Regions from separate parts of the Methylocystis sp. SB2 genome, predicted to be linked through region 1. Evidence: riboswitches for the same ligand, from Rfam matches in the RefSeq annotation. Region 1 holds a riboswitch; the other holds the start of a gene.
What was found. Region 1 has a riboswitch for fluoride ahead of ACPS74_RS09260 (efflux transporter outer membrane subunit). Riboswitches for the same ligand answer to the same signal wherever they lie in the genome.
Positions count from the first base shown of each region.

Region 2: another riboswitch for fluoride. It lies ahead of crcB (fluoride efflux transporter CrcB); the one in region 1 lies ahead of ACPS74_RS09260 (efflux transporter outer membrane subunit).

Region 1 covers NZ_CP187401.1:1,899,345-1,909,311, reverse strand. Annotated here, with positions in the region: gene ACPS74_RS09285 (cytochrome C oxidase subunit IV family protein) at 1-126, shown strand, start outside; gene ACPS74_RS09280 (MFS transporter) at 314-1,741, opposite strand; gene ACPS74_RS09275 (polyphosphate kinase 2 family protein) at 1,738-2,592, opposite strand; gene ACPS74_RS09270 (plasma-membrane proton-efflux P-type ATPase) at 2,625-5,186, opposite strand; gene ACPS74_RS09265 (HlyD family efflux transporter periplasmic adaptor subunit) at 5,304-6,494, opposite strand; gene ACPS74_RS09260 (efflux transporter outer membrane subunit) at 6,532-8,064, opposite strand; fluoride riboswitch at 8,224-8,285, opposite strand; gene dgcA (N-acetyl-D-Glu racemase DgcA) at 8,341-9,324, opposite strand; gene ACPS74_RS09250 (ABC transporter permease) at 9,523-9,967, shown strand, end outside.
Region 2 covers NZ_CP187401.1:1,223,698-1,233,664, forward strand. Annotated here, with positions in the region: gene ACPS74_RS06095 (L,D-transpeptidase family protein) at 1-166, shown strand, start outside; gene ACPS74_RS06100 (hypothetical protein) at 265-651, shown strand; gene ACPS74_RS06105 (Kazal-type serine protease inhibitor family protein) at 697-1,020, opposite strand; gene ACPS74_RS06110 (Kazal-type serine protease inhibitor family protein) at 1,056-1,397, opposite strand; fluoride riboswitch at 1,744-1,806, shown strand; gene crcB (fluoride efflux transporter CrcB) at 1,892-2,266, shown strand; gene ACPS74_RS06120 (spermidine synthase) at 2,296-2,988, shown strand; gene rplU (50S ribosomal protein L21) at 3,222-3,530, shown strand; gene rpmA (50S ribosomal protein L27) at 3,597-3,866, shown strand; gene ACPS74_RS06135 (GNAT family N-acetyltransferase) at 4,046-4,648, shown strand; gene obgE (GTPase ObgE) at 4,656-5,720, shown strand; gene ACPS74_RS06145 (DUF2946 family protein) at 5,861-6,256, shown strand; gene ACPS74_RS06150 (hypothetical protein) at 6,424-6,873, shown strand; gene ACPS74_RS06155 (O-methyltransferase) at 6,893-7,561, opposite strand; gene ACPS74_RS06160 (hypothetical protein) at 7,763-8,134, shown strand; gene ACPS74_RS06165 (M3 family oligoendopeptidase) at 8,332-9,967, opposite strand, start outside.

The DNA of each region.
Region 1 (9,967 bases):
TGGGAGCGGCTGGCGCTGGTCGTCGCCATTCTGCTGCCGCCGCTGGCGGTGCTGGTTCTGATGGCGATGATGGCGTGGGAAGGCGACTACACCAATTATCTACGCGTGATCTTTTTCGGCGCATGACGCGGGCTCGCCCGCGCCGCCTGAATGAATCGCGCTGATCACGGGCCGTCGGAGAATGGCGAATGCGAGAACACGATCAGCGCGTCGCCAATAAGGCGATCCTCATCGTCCTCTCGGCGCTCTGCCTCGTCATGATTATTTTTCTCGGCGCCTGGACGATCGTCGCGCATCTGCAATAGCGCGCGGGCTATTCCTCGAGCGCTCCCTCCTCATTGACCGCATGCGCCAGGCCGGCCGTCGTCACCAGCCCCGCGGCGCTGACGACGACCATGAGGGCGACGACGCCCGTGAGTCCCCAGCCGGCCTGCAATTGCGGCACCACGAATGTGCCGAAAGTGGCGCCGACCTTGGCGCTCGCCGCCGCGAAGCCGCTCGCCGAGGCGCGAATCGTCGTCGGGAACAGCGTCGGCGCCAGGGTGAACGTCGTGGCGTTGGGTCCGGCGTTCATCGCGAAATTGAACAGCATGAAGCCGCCGATGACGAAGGCGAGATGCGCATTCGCGCCATTGTCGGACATCGCGGCGAAGAGCAACAGCAGCATGCCAAGCCCCATGCCGCTAAATCCTGCGACCTGCATGGTGATCCGGCCAAAGCGCGGAACGGCCCAGAGGCTCGCCACGAAGCCGATGATGAGAAAAGCGTCGACGATGGCGCTGCCTTCCGCGTCAGCGAAGTCGGCGGCGATTGAGCCCGCGTCGGCGGCGCCGAGATGCATGGCCCCGAGAATGACGGGCGTGAACAGGCCGACGCCGTAGGTCGCGACGTCCATCAGCATCCACGGCAAGGAGACGAGCATCGTGCGGGCGCGATAGGCTTTGCGGAACAGCGCCGAATAGCCGACGTTCTGCGCATTGGGCGCGGAAGCCCGCTTGGACGTTGTAAGGGCGACTGCTTCCGCGCCAAGGTTCTCGGGCTTCTCGCCGAACTCGATCGATAATGTCTTGAGCAGGGCCGTCGCTTCGCCGATGCGTCCCTTCGTGACCAGCCAGCGCACGCTTTCCGGCGCCCATAGGCGCGCAGATAAGAATAGCAACGCAATCACGCCGCTGGCGCCGAACAGCAGCCGCCAGTCTTCTGTTGACGGTCGTAGCTTCAATAAAGCGAGGCCGGTGAGAGCCGCCGCCGCCATGCCGACCGATTGCAGGGCGATCGTCGCGACGGTCATTCTGTTGCGCGTCGCGCGCGGCATGAGTTCCGACACATAGGCGCCGCTCGTCGGAAAATCGATGCCGACGCCAACGCCAAGCAGGAACTGCGAGAGCAGGATGAAGCGCGCGTTCGGCGCGAGCGCGCCGATAAAGCAAGCGAGCGCGATGATCGCCATGTCGGCGATGAAGACGCGCTTGCGGCCGAATCTGTCCGCGCCGATGCCGCCGAGAGCGGACCCGGCGACCGCGCCGAGCACCAGCGCCGATCCTATCAGGCCGACGAAAAGCGGGCTGATCGGAAAGTCGCGCTTGAGCAGCGGCAGCGCGACGCCCAATCCGGATACGGAGAAGCCGTCCAGAAAGGCGCCGCCGCTCGCTGCGAGCCAATAGGCGTAATGACGCCATGTCATCGGCGCTTCGTCGAGCGCCGAAAAAATTGAGGCGGCGTGCGCCGGCGACGCCGTCACCGAGCCTTGCTCCGTTCCTCTTCGTTCTTTGCCTGTTGATAAAGCTTGCGGATGTCTTCGATGTCAACGGAGGGCTTCGGCAGCTTCAGATTAAGATCGTCGAGCGTATCGGCGATGATGCTGGAAACCGCGAGATTGCGAAACCATTTGTGATTTGCCGGGATGACGAACCAGGGCGCATGTTCGGTCGAGCAGCGCGACAGGGCCGCCTCGAAGGCCTTGATGTAGTCGTCCCATTTTTCGCGCTCGGAATAGTCGCTGGCGCTGATCTTCCATTGGTTCGCCGGATCGTCGAGCCGCGCCTTGAAACGCTTGAGCTGTTCTTCTTTTGAGATGTAGAGAAAGAATTTCAGAATGGTCGTCTTGTTTTCGACGGCGAGGAGCTTTTCCCATTCGTTGATGAAATCATAGCGCGGCTTCCACACCTCTTTTGGCGCGAGCTTGTGCACCCGTACGACGAGCACGTCTTCGTAATGCGAGCGATTGAAGATCGAAACGTAGCCGCGCTGCGGCGCATGCGGATGGACGCGCCACAGAAAGTCGTGCGCCTGTTCTTCGGGAGTCGGCTGCTTGAACCCGGTCACCTGCACGCCCTGCGGGTCCATGGCGCTGATGACATGCCAGCAGGTGCCGTCCTTGCCGGCGCTGTCGATGCCCTGCAAGACGATCAGCAGAGAATGCGTGCGGTCGGCGTAGAGTTTGCGTTGCAGCTCAGTGATGCGCGTGAGATTGCGCTGCAATTCCTCCGCCGTTTGGGCGTCATTGGCAAAGTCGCCGTGAAAACCCGGATCGATTGATCCGAGATCGACGTCCGAGCCGGGCTCGACGCGGAACTTTTTGACGAATTTCATGTGCTCCGCCTCCTTCGACCTGTCGCTCTTGTTCAACGGGTGAGAGCGACGTGGCTCGCAGTCAGGTTCTTGTCGCGCCGCCCAGCCAGACGCCAGTAGATAAACTTCACAATCTCAGTCACGACGACCCAGAGCAGGCAATAAAGCCACACGCCGACGATCGCCGCGCCGGGAACGGGGTCGACGCCGACTCCGTAAAGGCAAAGCAGCACGGCGACGACCTGCGTCGCCGCGATCGCCCAGAAGAGTCTGGCGCTCGGGTAGGGCGGCGAAAAAATCGCTTTTTTGGTGCGCACGCTGAAGAGCAGCAGATGGCCGCCGACGGCGAGCTGCAGAAACAGCAGAGTCTGGAGCTGGCCGGGATCAATTGGGATCATCGTCTGCAGCGACTCGTCGAGCGTCCAGCGCATGCCGATCAGCAAAAACCCGAAAGTCTCGGCGACCGCGATCAGTCCCATCAGCGAAGCGAAAATGAAGATGCGGTGCATGTCCCATCTCACCGGCTGCGGCGCGACGGGGACATTGTCGTAGGCGATCGTCATGATCGGGATATCGTCGAGGAGCGCGAGCGCGACGATCATGATGGCGGTGAGCGGCTGAAAGTCGAAAAACACGATCGACGCGACGACGACGATCATGATGTCGAGCGTCATCGCGATCCGATAGTAAATGTAGCTTTCGATGCGCTGAAAAATCTGTCGCGACACCCGGATCGCGTTGATGATGGTCGAAAGCCCCGGCGCCGTGAGGATCAACGCGGCGGCGCTTCGCGCCGCATCGGTCGCGCCGCTGACGGCGATGCCGCAATCCGCCTGTTTGAGCGCAGGCGCGTCATTCACGCCGTCGCCGGTCATTGCGACGATATGGCCGACCGATTGAAGCGCCTTGACGATCTCATATTTGTGTTCCGGGAACACTCTGCCGAATCCGTCGGCCCGCTCCACCGCGTCGACGACGCTGCGCGGCAGAGCGCTCGCCTTGACGTCGCCTTTGAAGACATCGCTCGCGACGAGAAGATGCGAACCCATGCCGAGCTGGGCGGCGATCTCATCGCCGATGGCGACGTCATCGCCGGTCACCATCTTGACTTCCAGGCCGAGCCCGCGCGCCTCCGCGATCGTCGCCTTGGCGTCGGCGCGCGGCGGGTCCATCAGCGAGATCAATCCGACCAGTTGCCACCGCGCGCCATCTTCCGACATGGCGACGCCCAGCGCGCGCTGGCCTTTGACGGCGAGCGCCGCCACCTCGTTCTGATAGCGCTGCAGAGTCTGCGAGTCGGGCCGCACGAGCGCGGATATCGCCTGCGGCGCCCCCTTGGCGTAGTGGCGAACGCCGCCAGAGCCGTCCGCGACTGTCGAGATGGTGCGTTTGCTGACGGGATCGAACGGCGTGAACGCCTTCTGCTTAAAACTGTCGAGCGCATCATGCGCCGGCAGCGCCGCCATTACAGCGAGGTCGATCGCGTCTTCGCTGCTTTTCTGGGTCGCCAGCGCAGCGAAGAGCAACACGTCGTCGCTCGTGAACGCGCCATAGGAAATGGCGCTTTGCACCGTGAGCTTGTTCATCGTCAGCGTGCCGGTTTTGTCGCTGCACAGCACGTCGACTCCGGCAAGCTCCTCGATCGCGTTCAGACGCGAAACAATGGCCTTTTGCAAGGAGAGCGTATAGGCGCCGATCGCCATCGTCACCGACATGACGGCCGGCAGCGCGACGGGGATCGATGCGATCAGCAGCACAAGCACATATTGGGCGATGGAGCCGACGCGATCCCAGCTCCAGTCGTCCGGCGCGATGACTTCCCGATAGAGCTGCGCGCCGACGAGGATCAGCGCCAGAAAAAATGCAAGCACGAGGAGAAAATCGCCGACCTCCGTCACCGCGCGTTGCGAATGCGAAACGGCGCCGGCGGCGCCGACCAGCTTCGCGGTGCGGCCGAAGAAGGTGCGGCCGCCCGTCGCCGTGACCACGCCAGTCATGGCGCCTTGTTTGGCGATTGCGCCCGCATAGGCGTCGTCACCGATCTTCTTTGAGACGGGCAGCGATTCGCCGGTGAGCGCCGCCTGATCGCAGCTCAAATAGTCGCCTTCAATGAGCAGGAGATCCGCGGGGATGATCTGGCCCGCGGCGACGCTGACAATATCGCCCGGCGTCAGTTCGGCGGCGGGGATCGTCGTCCAGGCGCCGTCGCGCATCACGCGCGCGCGGGGCGCGAGGTTTTTCTTCAGGGCCGCGAGCGCATTCGCCGCCTTGTTGTCCTGCCAGAATCCGACCACGGCGTTATAGAGAAGCAGACCGGCGACGACGCCGAAATCCGGCCAATCTCGCCGCACAGCGGAGATGACGGCGGCGGCTTCAATAAGGAACGGCAGCGGCCCCCAGAAATAGTTGAGCAGACGGCGCCATTTGCTTTCCGTTTTGTCCTCTAGGGCGTTTGGACCGTATTCCGCGAGCCGCCGCGCCGCTTCGGCGGCGGTGAGACCGCTCTCTGTCGTCTTCAGCGTCTCAAGTCGCTGCGAGATTTTGACCTGCGCCGGATCGAGGGAAAGCGCTGGCGAAGATTGGCCCGCCGGCGGTTTCGCGCTGACGTCCGGCATGCTTGCTCTCCCCATCACATAAAAAAATATCCGAACCGAATCTTACGGCGTGATCCGAGTCGCGCCAATAGATTCGCTCAAAAAGGCAAGCGCGAGTCTAAATTAACCGTGCACAGCCTATTCGGCGGCTGTGCAGGCGGCGCCGTCGTTCGACGCGCCTATGGCGTTATCTTTGACGATCTTGTCGGCGCGCGCCTTCGCATCTGCGAGATCCTTGTCATAGACGTCGGTCAGATATTCATTCGTCGTCGTCTTGACGATCGAGTGATTGGGCGATTGCAGCGGGCCGGACACATTAATCGAGGCGACCGTCGACAGGCCTGGACGCAAGGGCTGTTTCTCGAGTTCGTCCGCCCGTAGAGCGATGCGCACCGGCACGCGCTGGACGATTCGGATGAAGTTGCCGGTCGCGTTATCGGGGGGCAGAGCAGCAAAGACGGCGCCGGAGCCCGGAACAAGTCCCGCTACTTCTCCATGGTAGATCTGTTCCGATCCGTAGAGATCGACCTTGATGACCGCCGCCTGCCCGGGACGAACCCGAGCCATCCTGTTTTCCCACAAATTCGCCTCGACCCAGAGATGGTCGAGGGGCACGATGTTGAGAATGGCGTCGCCGGGGCGCACCCGCTTGCCGACCTGAACGCTGCGTTTGGCGACATAGCCGGTCGCCGGCGCCCGGATGTTCTGGCGCACGAACTCGACGTAAGCGTCATTGTATCGCGCCTTGGCGGCCTCGATGTCGGGATGGTTAATCCGCGTCACGCCGACGACGCGCGCCTCGACCGACTGATATTCCGCCTGCGCTTCTCGCAGATCGGCTTCCAGCGCGGCGAGCTGGTCCTCGGTATTCTGCAGCACCTGTCGCGAAGCGGCGCCGCTCAGCGTCGCCTCTCGGTATCTTGCGAGATCGTGGCGTGTTCTGTCGCGAAGCGCGGCGCGGGAAATGACCTTCTGGCAGACCTGGCGGCGCTGCGCGTAAAGCGCGCCGACGGAACGAACCGCGCGGCCGAGTTCGGCCTCCGCCTGCGCGAGCGCCGCTCTTGCGCGTTGGCCGTCGAGGCGAACGAGCACGTCGCCTTTCTTGACGAGCTGCGTCTCTTCAGCGAGCACGGCGGCCACGACTCCCGTCGCGTCCGCCTGAACCGGGATGATGTTGCCGGTGATGAAGGCGTTGTCCGTCGTCACCCAGTCGCGGTCGTAAAAATACCATCGCGAGAAAGCGATCAGCGCGCCGACAAGTACCGCCGCAATGACGATCTTGAGCAGAAATTCTCTGCGGGAGCGGATGCTTTTGCGGGACAGCGCCATTGAGGGGTTCGCGTTCTTCTGAAAGGACGTGGCGCGTTCAGCCGCCGCCAAGGGACTGGATCGTCTCGACGGCCGGCGTCAAAGGGTCGGTTTCGGGCGCCGGCTTCGGCGCGGCCAGCGGCGGACCATCGGCATAGCCGCCGCCCAGCGCCTGATACAAGTCGACGGCGGCGATCAGCCTGTCGCCTTCGAGCGCGCGCTGCGCGAAGCCGGACTCGAGAAGATCAACGCGCTCGGCGACGGTTTCGCGGCGATCCTTCATGCCGTCGCGCAGCCGCGATTGCGCGAGGTCATATTGCACACGCGCCGCGCGCAGGTACCGGCTTTGCGCCTCATATTCGGCGCGCGCGCGCTTGAGATTGGCGATGGCGTCGGCGACCTGCTGCGCCGCTTGCAGCAGCGTCTCATTATATGAGTCGACCGCCTGATCATAATCGGCGCGCTGAAACTCCAGATTGCCGCTGAGGCGGCCGCCCTGGAAAAGGGGCAGACGCAGTCCGGGCGAGACCGCGTAGCCGATCGCCGAGGGCGTGAAGAGATAGCCCGCGAGTTTGCTGATCTTCGTCGAGGTCACCGAGCCTTCGAAGCCGCCGGCGATGGCAAGATCCATCGAGGGAAGAAACATCGTTTTGGCGACGTGAATCCGGGCCGCCGCCGCCTCGGCGCGGCGCAGCGCGGCGGCGAGATCGGGGCGGTGCGCGAGCAGTTCAAGCGGCAGGCTTCGTGGCAGCGGCGGCGACGCGGGCGCTGGCGCGTTCCGGCCGGCGTAAAGGTCGCGCGCGGCGTCGGGTCCTTCGCCCATGAGCCGAGCGAGCGCATCCTTCTGCAGCGTCACCAGCGCCTGCGCGGCCGCTTCGCGCCGGACGGCGTTTTCGAATTCCGCGCGGGCGATCTGCACCCCGTCCAAGGAGTCAAGTCCGGTGCGATAGCGGGTTTCAGCCAGCGCAACCAAATCTCGGCGCAGACGCGTCAAAACTCTCGCGACCTCGAGCTGGCGCGCCGCGGCGTAGCCGCGCAGATAGGCGCGCGCGACCGAGGCGGTCAGCAGCAGGCGCGCCTGCTCCAATTCGGCCTCCTGCGCCGCCGACTCGCCGATCGCCGAGTCCAGCAGAGCCCGGTTTTTCTCCCAGAAATCCAGCTCCCAGGTCAACGCAAGCGGATTGATAAAGGCCATGGTCTTTTGCAATCCGCCCTGCGCCGGATTGTAGGAGGCCACGACGCCATGCAGCGGGTTGCGGGATTGCCGCATGCCGAAGGTCGCCTGGACTTCCGGCAGGAGCCTTGCGCCGGCGACCTGTACGATGGCGTCCGCGCCGCGTAGAGTGTCTTCCGCTTTCTTGAGGCTTTGATTGTCGCGCAGCGCCTTGTCGATGACGCCGTCAAGCTCTGCGCTGCGGAAGGCGCGCCACCATTCTTCACGGGGCCAGGCCGTCTCGCCCGAGGCGGCGTTCAGCCCGGATCTGGCCAACGTGCGCTCCATGGCCGGCGCGCCGAGAAATTGGGCGCGCTCTACGGGCGTCGTGGGCGCGCAGCCGGCGAGAAAAAGCGCGACCGGGGCTCCGCAGCACATCCATCGCCGCCGTGTCCCGAGCCGAATAACGCCCATACGCCCAGCGGCGATGATTCCGCGGCTGCCGGGGCTCAGGCGGGAAGGCGCACGACAGGGTGCGGGTTCTCTAAGCAACAGGACACTCCTACCCTGCGCCGACGATCTTAAGAACGTGGCGGCGAGTTCGCAGGAGTCATCAGCCTTTCGGCGGTTATCGGGGGAACCCCATCCCCATCCGTTAAAACTTAGTTTACGACTTAGCTACCGGTCAATAAGTCCAGAGGGCGACCTCGCGGGCTATCCCCAGAGCTCCCGCGCCGGCGGCATGAGAGTCGATCCCTCGTAGCACAGCCCAGGAACGCGGTCGCGGGCCAGAAGCAGAGGCCCGTCGAGGTCGACGAAGGAGGCGATCTGCCCCACCAGGACAGCCGGCGCCATCGCGAGCGACGTTCCCACCATGCAGCCCGCCATGATGGAAAAGCCCATCTCCTGCGCCGCGCGCGCCAGCGCGAGCGCTTCGGTCAGGCCGCCAGTTTTGTCGAGCTTGACGTTGATCGCGTCGTAGCGGCCCTTGAGCGGCGCGAGCGAGGCGCGGTCATGCACGCTTTCGTCGGCGCAGATCGGCACGGGTCGTGGCATGGTCGCGAGAATGTGGTCCCTGCCCGCCGGCAGAGGCTGCTCGATGAGCGAGACGCCGTAATCGGCGCAGGCGGCGAGCTGGCGGGGAAGGGTTTCCGCCGCCCATGATTCGTTGGCGTCGACGATAAGGGTTGAGTTGGGGGCGCCTGCGCGCACCGCGGCGAGGCGCGCTTCGTCGCCTTCGCCGGCGAGTTTGATCTTCAAGAGCGGCCGACCGGCCGCCCTTTCCGCCGCGGCGCGCATCTGATCGGGCGCGCCGACCGAGATGGTGAAGGCCGTCACAAGCGGCGAGAGCGCCTTGAAACCTGCCGAGATATGGGCCGGAACGCCCGAAAGCTTGGCTTCAAGGTCCCAGAGGGCGCAATCGAGCGCGTTGCGCGCCGCCCCCGCCGGCAGCAGGCGCTGCAGCGCGGCGCGATCTGCCCCGGCTTCGAGCGCGTCGCGCGCGCCTTCAATTGTGGCGACAACGCTTTCGGCGCTTTCGCCATAGCGGGCGTAGGGCACGCATTCGCCCCGTCCGACGCCGTCGCCTTCGACCAAAGTCGCGGTCACGACCAGGGCTTCGGTCTTGGCGCCCCGCGAAATCACGAAGCTGCCGGCGATCGGGTAACTCTGTATGGCTACAGATAGTTTTCGCTTCAAATCTCTCTCCGGCGCCCGCGTCGCGCGGCCGCGATGGCGCAGTGATGTGCGCCGACGCGCTTGCTGACGTCAATTCACGAAGTTATGAGTTTTTTGCAAGAGCGGCGCGCCGGCCGGCGTCAGTGGCGCGCCACAATCGTCGTATAGGATGACGCGATCAATGAGCCGATCACTGACTCCAGCGCGGAGCGAAGCCCGATGACCGTCGCGGCGATGCAGCGTCCGCCCAAAGTCGCGCGCCAATCCGCCGCGCAGGGCGTGCGCCTTGCGCTTTCGGGCGACTGGACGCTCGTCGCCTCTCAGCGCCTGGAGGAGGAGGGGCGTCGAATTGTCGACGAAGCGCGTCTCGACCGCACGATCGCCATCGATCTTTCGCAAGTCTCGCAACTCGACACGGCCGGCGCCTGGCTGATCAATCGCGCGCGGCATGATCTCGCGCGCCGCGACGTCGCTGTCACGCTCGAACATGCGCGGCCTGAATATTCGACGCTGCTCGAAGAAACGCGTTACCGCGCCTTCGCTGCGCCCTCGCGGCCGCGGTTCAATGTCATCTTCGTTCTGCTTGCGGATTTCGGCGAATCCATCGTGGATGCGCTTCGCGAATTTTACCGAGGCGTCGGCTTTCTCGGCGAATTCGTCTCCT
Region 2 (9,967 bases), 680 kb from region 1:
CGGCGCGGGCGGCAATTATCAGCACTGGACCGAATTCTGGCGCAATCTGAAGCAGGGCTACGACATCTTCGAACAGACCGGCGAACCTCCGGTGGCCTTCGCCTGCGGCGATCATTACGCTTTTGGCGCGGGCGATACGTCATGCCGACGCATCGCCGGCTGGTGATCGCGGCGCGCTGAGACGCCGTTCAGCTTGGTTTCAGCCGACGCGCGCGAAGATGCAGTGGCAAAAGCGCTGGGGGGCGCAAACAAGGAAAACGCCGCATGCGGCTCGTGACCTATTCTATCGTCGGCGCGGCTTGCGCGCTCGGCATCCTCTTCACGCCGATCGCGCAGGCGGCCAATGCGCCGCTGTGCCTCGCGATCGCTGAAAACTACAACACCTGCATGCGCCAGCATCAGTACGGGCGCGGCGGCGGCGGTTATGGTCCGGGCTATGGCCAAGGTTATGGTCAAGGCTATGGTCGTGGCTATCGCGGCGGCTATCCCGGCGGCGACGACGACGGCGATTATGACGGCGATGGCGGCTACGGTGGGTATGGCGGTTACGGCGGTTACGGCGGCGGCTCCCCCCGTCGGCGTTACGAGAACGCCAAGGCGGCCTGCGCGATCTGGTTCGCGCAGATGCAGGCCAGCGGCTGCTTCAACTAGCCGAAGAAATGGCGCGGCCCAATTGCGCCGCGCCATCTCCAGGTCTCACCTGTAAGGTTTCGGGCACTCGCCGTCGGACTTTTTCGCGATCTTCGCGGCAATGCGCGTGCAGTCGTTGCCGTAGGTTTTATCGTCACAGCCGCAGACCGGGCGATAGTCCTTGGTGCAGATCTGTGAAACCTCCACGCACTTGCCGGCGATGTCCGCTCCGCCGCATTGACCCGGCTCGGGGTCGCACCACAAGCCCTTGTCGCACTGAATGCCGGCGATGCCTGCGCACATCTCGCCGACCTTGGCGGCCGAGGCGGGCGCGGAAACAAAGAGCGAGAGCGCCAGGGCGCTCGCTAATGTCCAAAGTATTTTCGTCATATCCTCCTCCTTTAATTTGTTGCTTCGAAGCGCGGTCAGTGATGGCCCCTGCACCGACCATTGTGCCGCTTATTGACCATCGCGGCGCGGCGCGCGCAGTCGTTGGCGTAGGTGCGGCCGTCGCACCCGCAAACCGGCCTGAAAATGCGAGGACAGAAGTGCGGCCTGACGGCGCAATGGCCGAACGCGTCGGCGACGCGGCAGGAGCCCGGGCGCATCTCGCACCAGAGGCCCTTCGCGCAGTGAAGGCCCACAAAGCCGCCGCACTTGGCGCCGACCCCGCCGGCGGCGACCGCCGGCGATGACGTCGCTATGAAGAGCACGAATAAGGTCGAAGGTAGGAGCGCGCAGAGGCGCAAGCCAAGACGTAAATGCATAGCAATTCTCCAAAAAATGCTTTCGTAACGGTTGGATAACGCCGATGTCCGACGAGCGTTCCCCTCGGGCGATGACCGGCGGCTGCCGGGCTCCGAATCCGGGTTAGAGAGGCGTCATCTCACCGCGTCATGGCCGCGCTTGTCGCGGCCATCCACGCGATGACGCGAGGCAAATGTGAGGATATGAGCCGAACCTACCGTCTCCGCGCGATGCGTTTCGCGGTTGACCGGCGTGGATGCCCGGCACAAGGCGGGGCATGACGGAGCTGAAATTAACCCGAGTTCGAAGCCCTGACTGCGGCTGGCGACCGGGGCGTTGATCGCTCGCGCCGGCTCGACTATGCTGCCTTCCACACGGGATGGGGCTCCCGGTAACCGCCTGATGAAGGCTGATGGCTCCTGCCGCAAGGACGCGCGTCCTGCGGGAGGAGCGCGTCTGAAACGCCGCCTTGCCGCAGCATGTTTGTCGTCCGCTCGCTCGAAAGGACGACGTCATGGGCTTCTTCATTGTATTTGCTGGCGGGGGACTGGCCGCGGCCGCGCGCCACGGGGTCAATCTTCTTCTTGCCCGACTGATCGGCGTTGGTTTTCCGTTCGGGACGCTGACCGTGAACGTGCTCGGCTCGTTCCTGATGGGCGTGATCGTCGGTTATTTCGCCTTCCAGGGCGAGGCGTCTCAGAACTGGCGCCTGTTCCTCACGACCGGGATCCTTGGCGGCTTCACCACTTTTTCGGCGTTCTCGCTCGAGACGGTTTTGCTCTACGAGCGCGGCGAACTGGCGATGGCGACCTTCTATGTCGTGGCGTCGGTCGGCCTTGCGGTGGCCGGCCTCCTCGCCGGCCTATCGCTGCTGCGCCATTTTTCGTGAAGGGTTCGAACTCCAACGGAGAGTTATCAGTGATTCCCTGGACCCTGCTCGACACAGCGCCGATACCCGGCGGCGAGGGCGAACTCCGCCTCAAGCGTCGCGGCGCAGAATTCTCGATCATGCTGGGCAATATCGAACTGATGAACAGTCGCCTCAGTGGCTCGGAGGAGGCGCTCGCCACGCTCTCTTGCGAGAGAATTCAGGCGCGCCCACAGCCGTGCGTTCTGATCGGCGGGCTGGGGATGGGCTTCACGCTGCGCGCCGCGCTCACTGTCCTCGGGGCGAAAGCGCGGATCGTTGTCGCCGAACTCATTCCGGCGGTCGTGGACTGGGCGCGCGGTCCGATGGCGGAAGTCTTCGGCGCCAGCCTGACGGATCCGCGCGTCAGCATCGAGGAAGCGGATGTTGGACGCCTGATCCGGTCTGGCCGCTCGACTTATGACGCAATCCTTCTCGATGTCGATAATGGCCCCGAGGGCCTGATTCGCGAAGCCAATGACGGACTTTACGATATCGAGGGATTGAGGGCGGCCCGCAAGGCGCTGCGCCCTGATGGGGTGTTGGCCGTCTGGTCATCGGGGCCGGATCGGAATTTCACGTCGCGCCTCCGCAAAGCCGGGTTCCGCGTGGATGAAGTCAAGGTGCGCGCCAACGGCCAACGTGGCGGCGCCCGGCACGTCATCTGGATCGCGACAAGAGAGTCAACGCCTCAGATGCAATAGAACCCTGCCAGCAAAGCTTCTGTTTTACCCAAAGCTGAAATTTCAAACTGAGATGCCCAACCGCCCCACATATTGACAGTCGCCGGTTTTGAAGGGTAGATGAACGTCGCTTCGGCGCGGCGGTTTCGCCGCGCTTTTCGTTTGCGCCTGGCGCAAGTTCGAGGCGAAGCCACTAACTGCCAAGAAGCCGGCCGGCGGAAACGCCAGCGTCGGGACGAACACAGGAAAAAAAGATGTTCGCAGTCATCAAAACCGGCGGCAAGCAATATAGCGTCGCCGCTGGGGACGTGATCACCGTCATGGCGCTCGACGGCGCGCCTGGCGACGCCGTCACCTTCGACGAAGTGCTCATGCTGGGGGGCGACAGCCCCAAGGTCGGCGCCCCGACGATCGCCGGCGCGAAAGTCTCCGGCGAGATCGCCGAGCAGACCCGCAGCGCCAAGTCGATCGCCTTCAAGAAGCGCCGCCGGCAGAATTCCAAGCGCAAGCGCGGTCATCGCCAGGACCTGACGCTCGTGAGAATCACCGCGATCGAGAGCTGACCGCCCTCTCGCGACACCCAGAATAAAGCGGCCCCAGTCGCCGCATAGGAAGATCGGAGCAAGACCATGGCTCACAAAAAGGCAGGCGGCTCGTCGCGCAACGGCCGCGATTCGGACGGGCGGCGCCTCGGCGTCAAGAAATTCGGCGGGGAAGCCGTCATCGGCGGCAATATTATCGTGCGCCAACGCGGCACGAAGTGGCGCCCAGGCCGCAATGTCGGCATGGGCAAGGACCACACGCTTTTTGCGCTCGTCGACGGAGTCGTCGAATTCAAGTCCAGCGGCGGACGCGCTAGCGTATCGGTGGCGCCGGCGCCCGCCGCAGCAGCCGAGTAAGGCGGTAGGGGACGACCCGCCGCCGGCCTTCCGGCGGACAGTCGTCTCGACTACCACTCTCGCGAATTCAGGCGGGAACGTTTCAGGCGAGATGTCCGGAAGCGCCGTGAAGGGCCAGTGGGGAGCGCACTCCTTTCAGGCTCTTAGGCCAATATTTCCGATGTCGCTTGGAGCAATGAATGTTTCCCGAAATTACCCGCGACGACGTTTTTCGGCTGGAGACTGAACGACTGTGGCTGCGTTGGCCGCGCGCCGCTGACGCCGACGAGATTCGCCAGCACGTCGGCGATCCCGACGTCGCGTTGATGACCGCCAGCATCCCGCATCCTTATGCGCCACACGACGCCGACGCGTTCATCGCATCGGTGCGCCAGGAGAACGGCGCCGGCGGCGGCCTCCATCTCGTCATCACCCCGAAGAATCGGCCCAACGAGCCGATCGGGCTTGTGAGCCTGCATGGCGCCGACCGTCGCGGCTCGGCGACGCTTGGATATTGGCTGGGCAAGCCCTATTGGGGACAGGGCTATACGACCGAGGCGGCCAGAGCCCTCATCGACCTCGCCTTCGGAATCACGTCGCTGGATCGGATCGTCTCCGCCGCGCGGCCGGATAATCGCTCCTCGTTGCATGTGCATGAGAAGCTGGGGTTCCACCGCACGGGCCGCGGCATGCGGCCGGCGCCTGCGCGCGGCGGCGAAATGGAAGTCGAGCTCTTCGAATTAAAGCGCGGCGAAGCGCATACGCTGTTCGGCGCCCGCCGGCCGCGATTCTTTTCACCGTGAGCGGCAGATGAAATTCCTCGACCAGGCCCGCGTTTTTGTACGCTCCGGCGACGGCGGCGCGGGATCCGTCTCCTTTCGGCGCGAGAAGTTCATTGAATTCGGCGGACCGGACGGCGGCGACGGCGGGCGCGGCGGCGACGTCGTCGCCGAATGCGTCGCCGGGCTCAACACGCTGATCGATTATCGCTACCAGCAGCACTTCAAGGCCAAGACCGGCGGCCACGGCATGGGCAAGAACCGCGCCGGCGGACGCGGCGCCGACGCCGTGCTGAAAGTGCCGGTCGGGACACAAATCTTTGAGGAGGATGGGGAAACCCTCATCGCCGACATGACGGAGGTTGGGCAGCGCGTCGTCATCTGCAAAGGCGGCAATGGCGGCTTCGGCAACGCGCATTTCACCACCTCGACCAACCGGGCGCCGCGGCGCGCCAATCCGGGCCTCGAGGGCCAGGAGCGCACCATCATCCTGCGGCTGAAACTCATCGCCGACTCGGGGCTGATCGGCCTGCCCAACGCCGGCAAGTCGACCTTTCTGGCGACGGTGACGGCGGCGAAGCCCAAGATCGCCGACTATCCTTTCACGACGCTTTATCCCGGTCTCGGCGTCGTGCGCATCGACGACAGGGAACTCGTTCTGGCGGACATTCCGGGTTTGATCGAGGGCGCGCATGAGGGCCACGGCCTCGGCGACCGCTTTCTCGGCCATGTCGAGCGGTGCCGGGCGCTGCTGCATCTCATCGACGCGACCGGCGAACATGCCGGCAAGGATTACAAGATCGTCCGCGGCGAACTCGCCGCCTATGGCGCCGGTCTCGCCGAGAAGCCGGAAATCGTCGCGCTTTCAAAGATCGATGCGGTCGACGCGGACCATCTCAAGAAACAGCGGGAGCGGCTGAAGCGGGCGATCGCCTCCGCCGGGCCCGAGACGCACGATCGCCATCCGGCGCCCCTGCTCCTTTCGTCCGCGAGCCGCGTCGGCGTCAGGGAAGCGCTCCGCGCTGTATTCGACGCCATCGAGGCGCAAAAGGCTTACGAGCGCGCGTCGGAAGCCGGGGGGCCCTGGGCCCCCTGACGAGAGCAGGTGCCGAAAAAGTTGGCGCCCATGATTCCATGTGATCGATAAGCGCTCTGGGCGGCCCGAACCCTTAATTGCCGCCGGCGCGCGGCGGCGCCATTGACCTTGACAAGATCAGTGAATAGCTTCGACGGGCTATGAGCACGCGCAGCGAAGTCAAAACATCGCAGTACGGTTCGACGGCAGTCACGCTGCTCGTCGCCTATCTGTTTGTTTTGCAAGGCCTCGCGGTCGGCGTTTCGTTCAGCGGACGCGGTTCGGGCCTTTTCGCCAACACGATCTGCTTCAGCAAGGCTTCCGGGCCGCTTTCCGGCGATCCGGCGACGCCCGCACGTCCGGCGCGGCACGGCGACGTCTGTTGCGTCGTGCATTGCGCATCGCTCGGCGGCGCGACCGCCGCCTCGCCGTTTATCGGCGAAACGCCGCCGGCCGCGTCCTATTCGACGATCGGACTGGCCTTTGACGAGACGTCTCGTCCTCCAGAGGCGTCGACACCGCCGCTCGGCTCCCGCGCCCCTCCCGTCCTGATCTGACGCTTGCCGCAGCAATGCGGCGTCACGCCCGACTGTCGGCATTGCCGCGGCGGGGGAGAGTCAGACCAGCGTATCCGTCGTTTGTCAGCGTGCATCGCAGCACGCGCCGCTCAGTTCTCAGACTGGCGGTTGCGACGAGCCATCGGACCGCGCAGCGATTTGGGATCATGGCACAGAAAACTCAATTGGCGCCGCGCCTCGCGAAGAGGGCGCGCAGCGCGGCCTCGGGAGAACGGCGCTGCTCTCAGAACGGGAAGCTGACCGCGGCGAGCGACGGCGATATCCGCGTCGCGCCTGAAGCCATTGCCGCGCCGGCCCCGACGCGCGGACGGGTGGAGGTCGTCGAGGCCTATTTCGATCCCGACGGCCGGCCAATGAAGCGCAAAAGCCTTGGCGCGGCCAGGGTGGCGCGCTTCTATGACGCCAAGGGCAATCAGGTCGAGGAGGCCTACTTCAACGCCGAAGGTAAGCCCACGATCCGCAAGGATCTTGGCGCGGCGCGCATCTCCTGGCGCTATGACGACAGCGGCAACCAGGTCGAAGCCGCCCTGTTCGGCGCCGACGGCGCGCCATTGCCCCGCAAGCGGCGCGGCAAGCGCGCGTACGACAGCGTTTGAAGGCCGCCGGAGAGGCGTCCTATCTGACGCGCGCGATCAGAAACCCATCCCAACCCTTGGCGCCGACGGTTTGCACCGCCGTCGCTTCGACCCGCCCCTCCGCGGCGACGGCGTCAAACAGCGCGCGCGCTCCCAGCGCGCCGCTGTCCGTGGCCGACGCGTCGGCGACGGCGCCCTCCCGAATGACATTGTCGACGATGATCAGCGCGCCGGGACGCGACAGCTTCAGCGCATAATCGAAATAGGCGGCGTTGCTGGGCTTGTCGGCGTCGATGAAGGCGAGATCGAAGGGTTGCGCCCGCTCTGATTCAAGCAAAGGCAACATTTCGAGCGCGGGGCCGACGCGCAGATCGACGCGCGCGCTCATGCCTTCGCGGGCGACATTGGCGCGAGCGACCTCCGCGTGATGCGCATCGACTTCGAAGGTGACGACCTTGCCGCCCTCGCCCACGGCCCGCGCCAGCCAGGTCGTCGAGTAGCCTCCAAGCGTCCCGATTTCGAGAACGCGTCTTGCGCCGATTGCGCAGGCGAGCAGATACAGCAATTTGCCTTGCGGCGGCGAAACGTCGATCGCGGGAAGGCCAGCGCGCGCATTTGCCGCAAGCGTTTCCTCCTGCGCTTCTTCTTTGGAAATCAGCGCCGCACCGATGTAGTCGTCCACGATATGCCAGTTATTTACTTCGAACATTTGACGTCCCTTGCATCGAGCGCTTAACGTTTGTTCGGGCGAAAATAAATTGACATCTCGCGTGATATCACGCGATGTTCCGCCGTCGTTCGCGCGCCACAGCGCACGGACGCAAAAAGGCTTGATAGCCGCATTTCACGAGCCCCAGTTGGACTGCGGCCGATATGCTGCTCATCACAACACTTTATGGGAGCACAACAAATGATCAAGCTTGCTTTGACGACGGCCCTTGCCGCCGCCGCCTTTAGCGCCTCGGCCTATGCCGCGCAGTGGAATGTGACCGAAGCGAATAAGGCGGGCATCAAGCGCGCTCAGGGCACCTGGACTGTCGCGACGGAAGGCGACAAGGTTTCGGGCAAGAGCGAAATGCAGCTCGATAACGGCTCCGTGCTGACCTACAAGCTTGAAGGCGAACTCACCGGCGGCGTTTACACGCTCAAACTCGTGGACCGCACCGATTCCAAGAAGAATTGCGTATGGACCGGCAAGCCCGTCGAGGGCGCCCACAACGTGTATATTGGCGAAGCTGCCTGCGACGGCGAAAAGATCGTGATCCGGGGCGGCCAGAATTAAGCGCTGACAACAGCCTCTTCCAACACAAACGCCGGCTCAACGCCGGCGTTTTTTTGTTTGGCGCGCGTGCGTCATCGCGCCAATTAGAGCAGGTTCCGAAAAAGTTGACAGACTTTTTCGATGAGAACCTGCTCCAAACATTTTGATTTTGAGCGATTCCTGACCGATCACATGATTCCATGTGACCGGGAAGCGCTCTAGGCGTCCTCCATCGCCTCCAGTTCCGCGATCAAGCCTTCGATCATTTCAAGGCCGATGTTCCAGAAGGCCGGATCCCGCGCGTCCAATCCGAAGGGCTTGAGAAGCTCGTTGTAAGGCTTGGCGCCGCCTGCTTCGAGCAAAGCGAAATAGCGCTCGGCGAATCCTTCATGCGCTTTTTGATAAACGCCGTAGAGCGAATTCACCAGGCAGTCGCCGAACGCATAGGCGTAGACGTAGAACGGCGAATGGATGAAATGCGGGATATAGGCCCAGAAGGTCTCATAGCCGGGGCCAAGGCGGATCGACGGGCCGAAGCTTTCGGCTTGCACGCTCATCCATAATTCGCAGATCTGATCCGCAGTCAGCTCGCCTTCGCGCCGCGCGTTATGCACCTTTCGCTCGAAGGCGTAGAACGCCATCTGCCGCACCACGGTATTGAGCATGTCCTCCACCTTGGAGGCGAGCAGCGCCCGCTTTTGCGCCTTATCCGACGCCTGCACGATGAGCGCGCGGAAGGTGAGCATTTCGCCGAAGACGGACGCCGTCTCCGCGAGAGTCAGCGGGGTCGGCGCCATCAGAGCGCCCTGTCGCGCCGCAAGCACCTGATGCACGCCATGGCCGAGTTCATGCGCGAGCGTCATCACGTCGCGCGTCTTCCCTTGAAAATTCAGCAGCACATAGGGATGCGCGGAGGGCACGGTGGGATGTGAAAAGGCGCCCGGCGCCTTGCCCGGCCGCACCGGCGCGTCGATCCAGTTCTTCTCGAAGAAGCGCCCGGCGATCTCCGCCATGCGCGGCGCGAATCCATCGTAAGCCTCGAGCACGATTTCGCGCGCCTCCGGCCAGGAATAGCGTTTGGCCGGCGTCGACGGCAGCGGCGCGCTGCGATCCCAATAGTCGAGCGCCTCCTTGCCGAACCATTTCGCCTTGAGCTTGTAATAGCGATGCGACAGGCGCGGATGCGCGGCCTCCACCGCTTGCGCGAGCGCCTCGACCACCTCGCGTTCGACACGATTGGAGAGATGGCGCGCATCGGCGACGTCCTGGAATCCGCGCCAGCGATCCGAAATTTCCTTGTCCTTCGCCAACGTATTGGTGATGAGCGAAAAAGTGCGCAAATTGTTTTTGAGCGTCACGCCGATCGCCTGCGCCGCTTCCCGACGCGTCTCTTCGCGCGAATCCTGCATCAGATTGAGCACGGGCTCGATCGCAAGCTCCTCGCCTGCAACCTTGAAGCGCAGCCCGGCGATGGTGTCGTCAAAAAGACGATTCCAAGCGGCCGCGCCGGAGATGTATTTTTCGTGGAACAGCTCTTCCAGCTTGTCCTCGAGTTCGTAAGGCTTCTCCTTGCGGATGTCTTCGAGCCACGGCTTCCAGCGCGAGAGCGGCTCCTTGCTCGCCGCGGCCATCAGCGCGGCGTCGTCCATCCGATTGAGCTCAAGCTGAAAAAACAGGAGCTGCGCCGAAGCGTTGGTGACCTTCTCCTGCACGTCGCCATAGAATTTGGCGCGCGCGGGATCGGTGGTGTCGCCGCTATAGAGCAGGCCGGCGAAGGACATCAGCCGCCCGAGCAAGTCCTGCAGCGCTTCATATCGCGCCACCGCCTCGCCAAGCTTGACGCTGGCGTCGGGG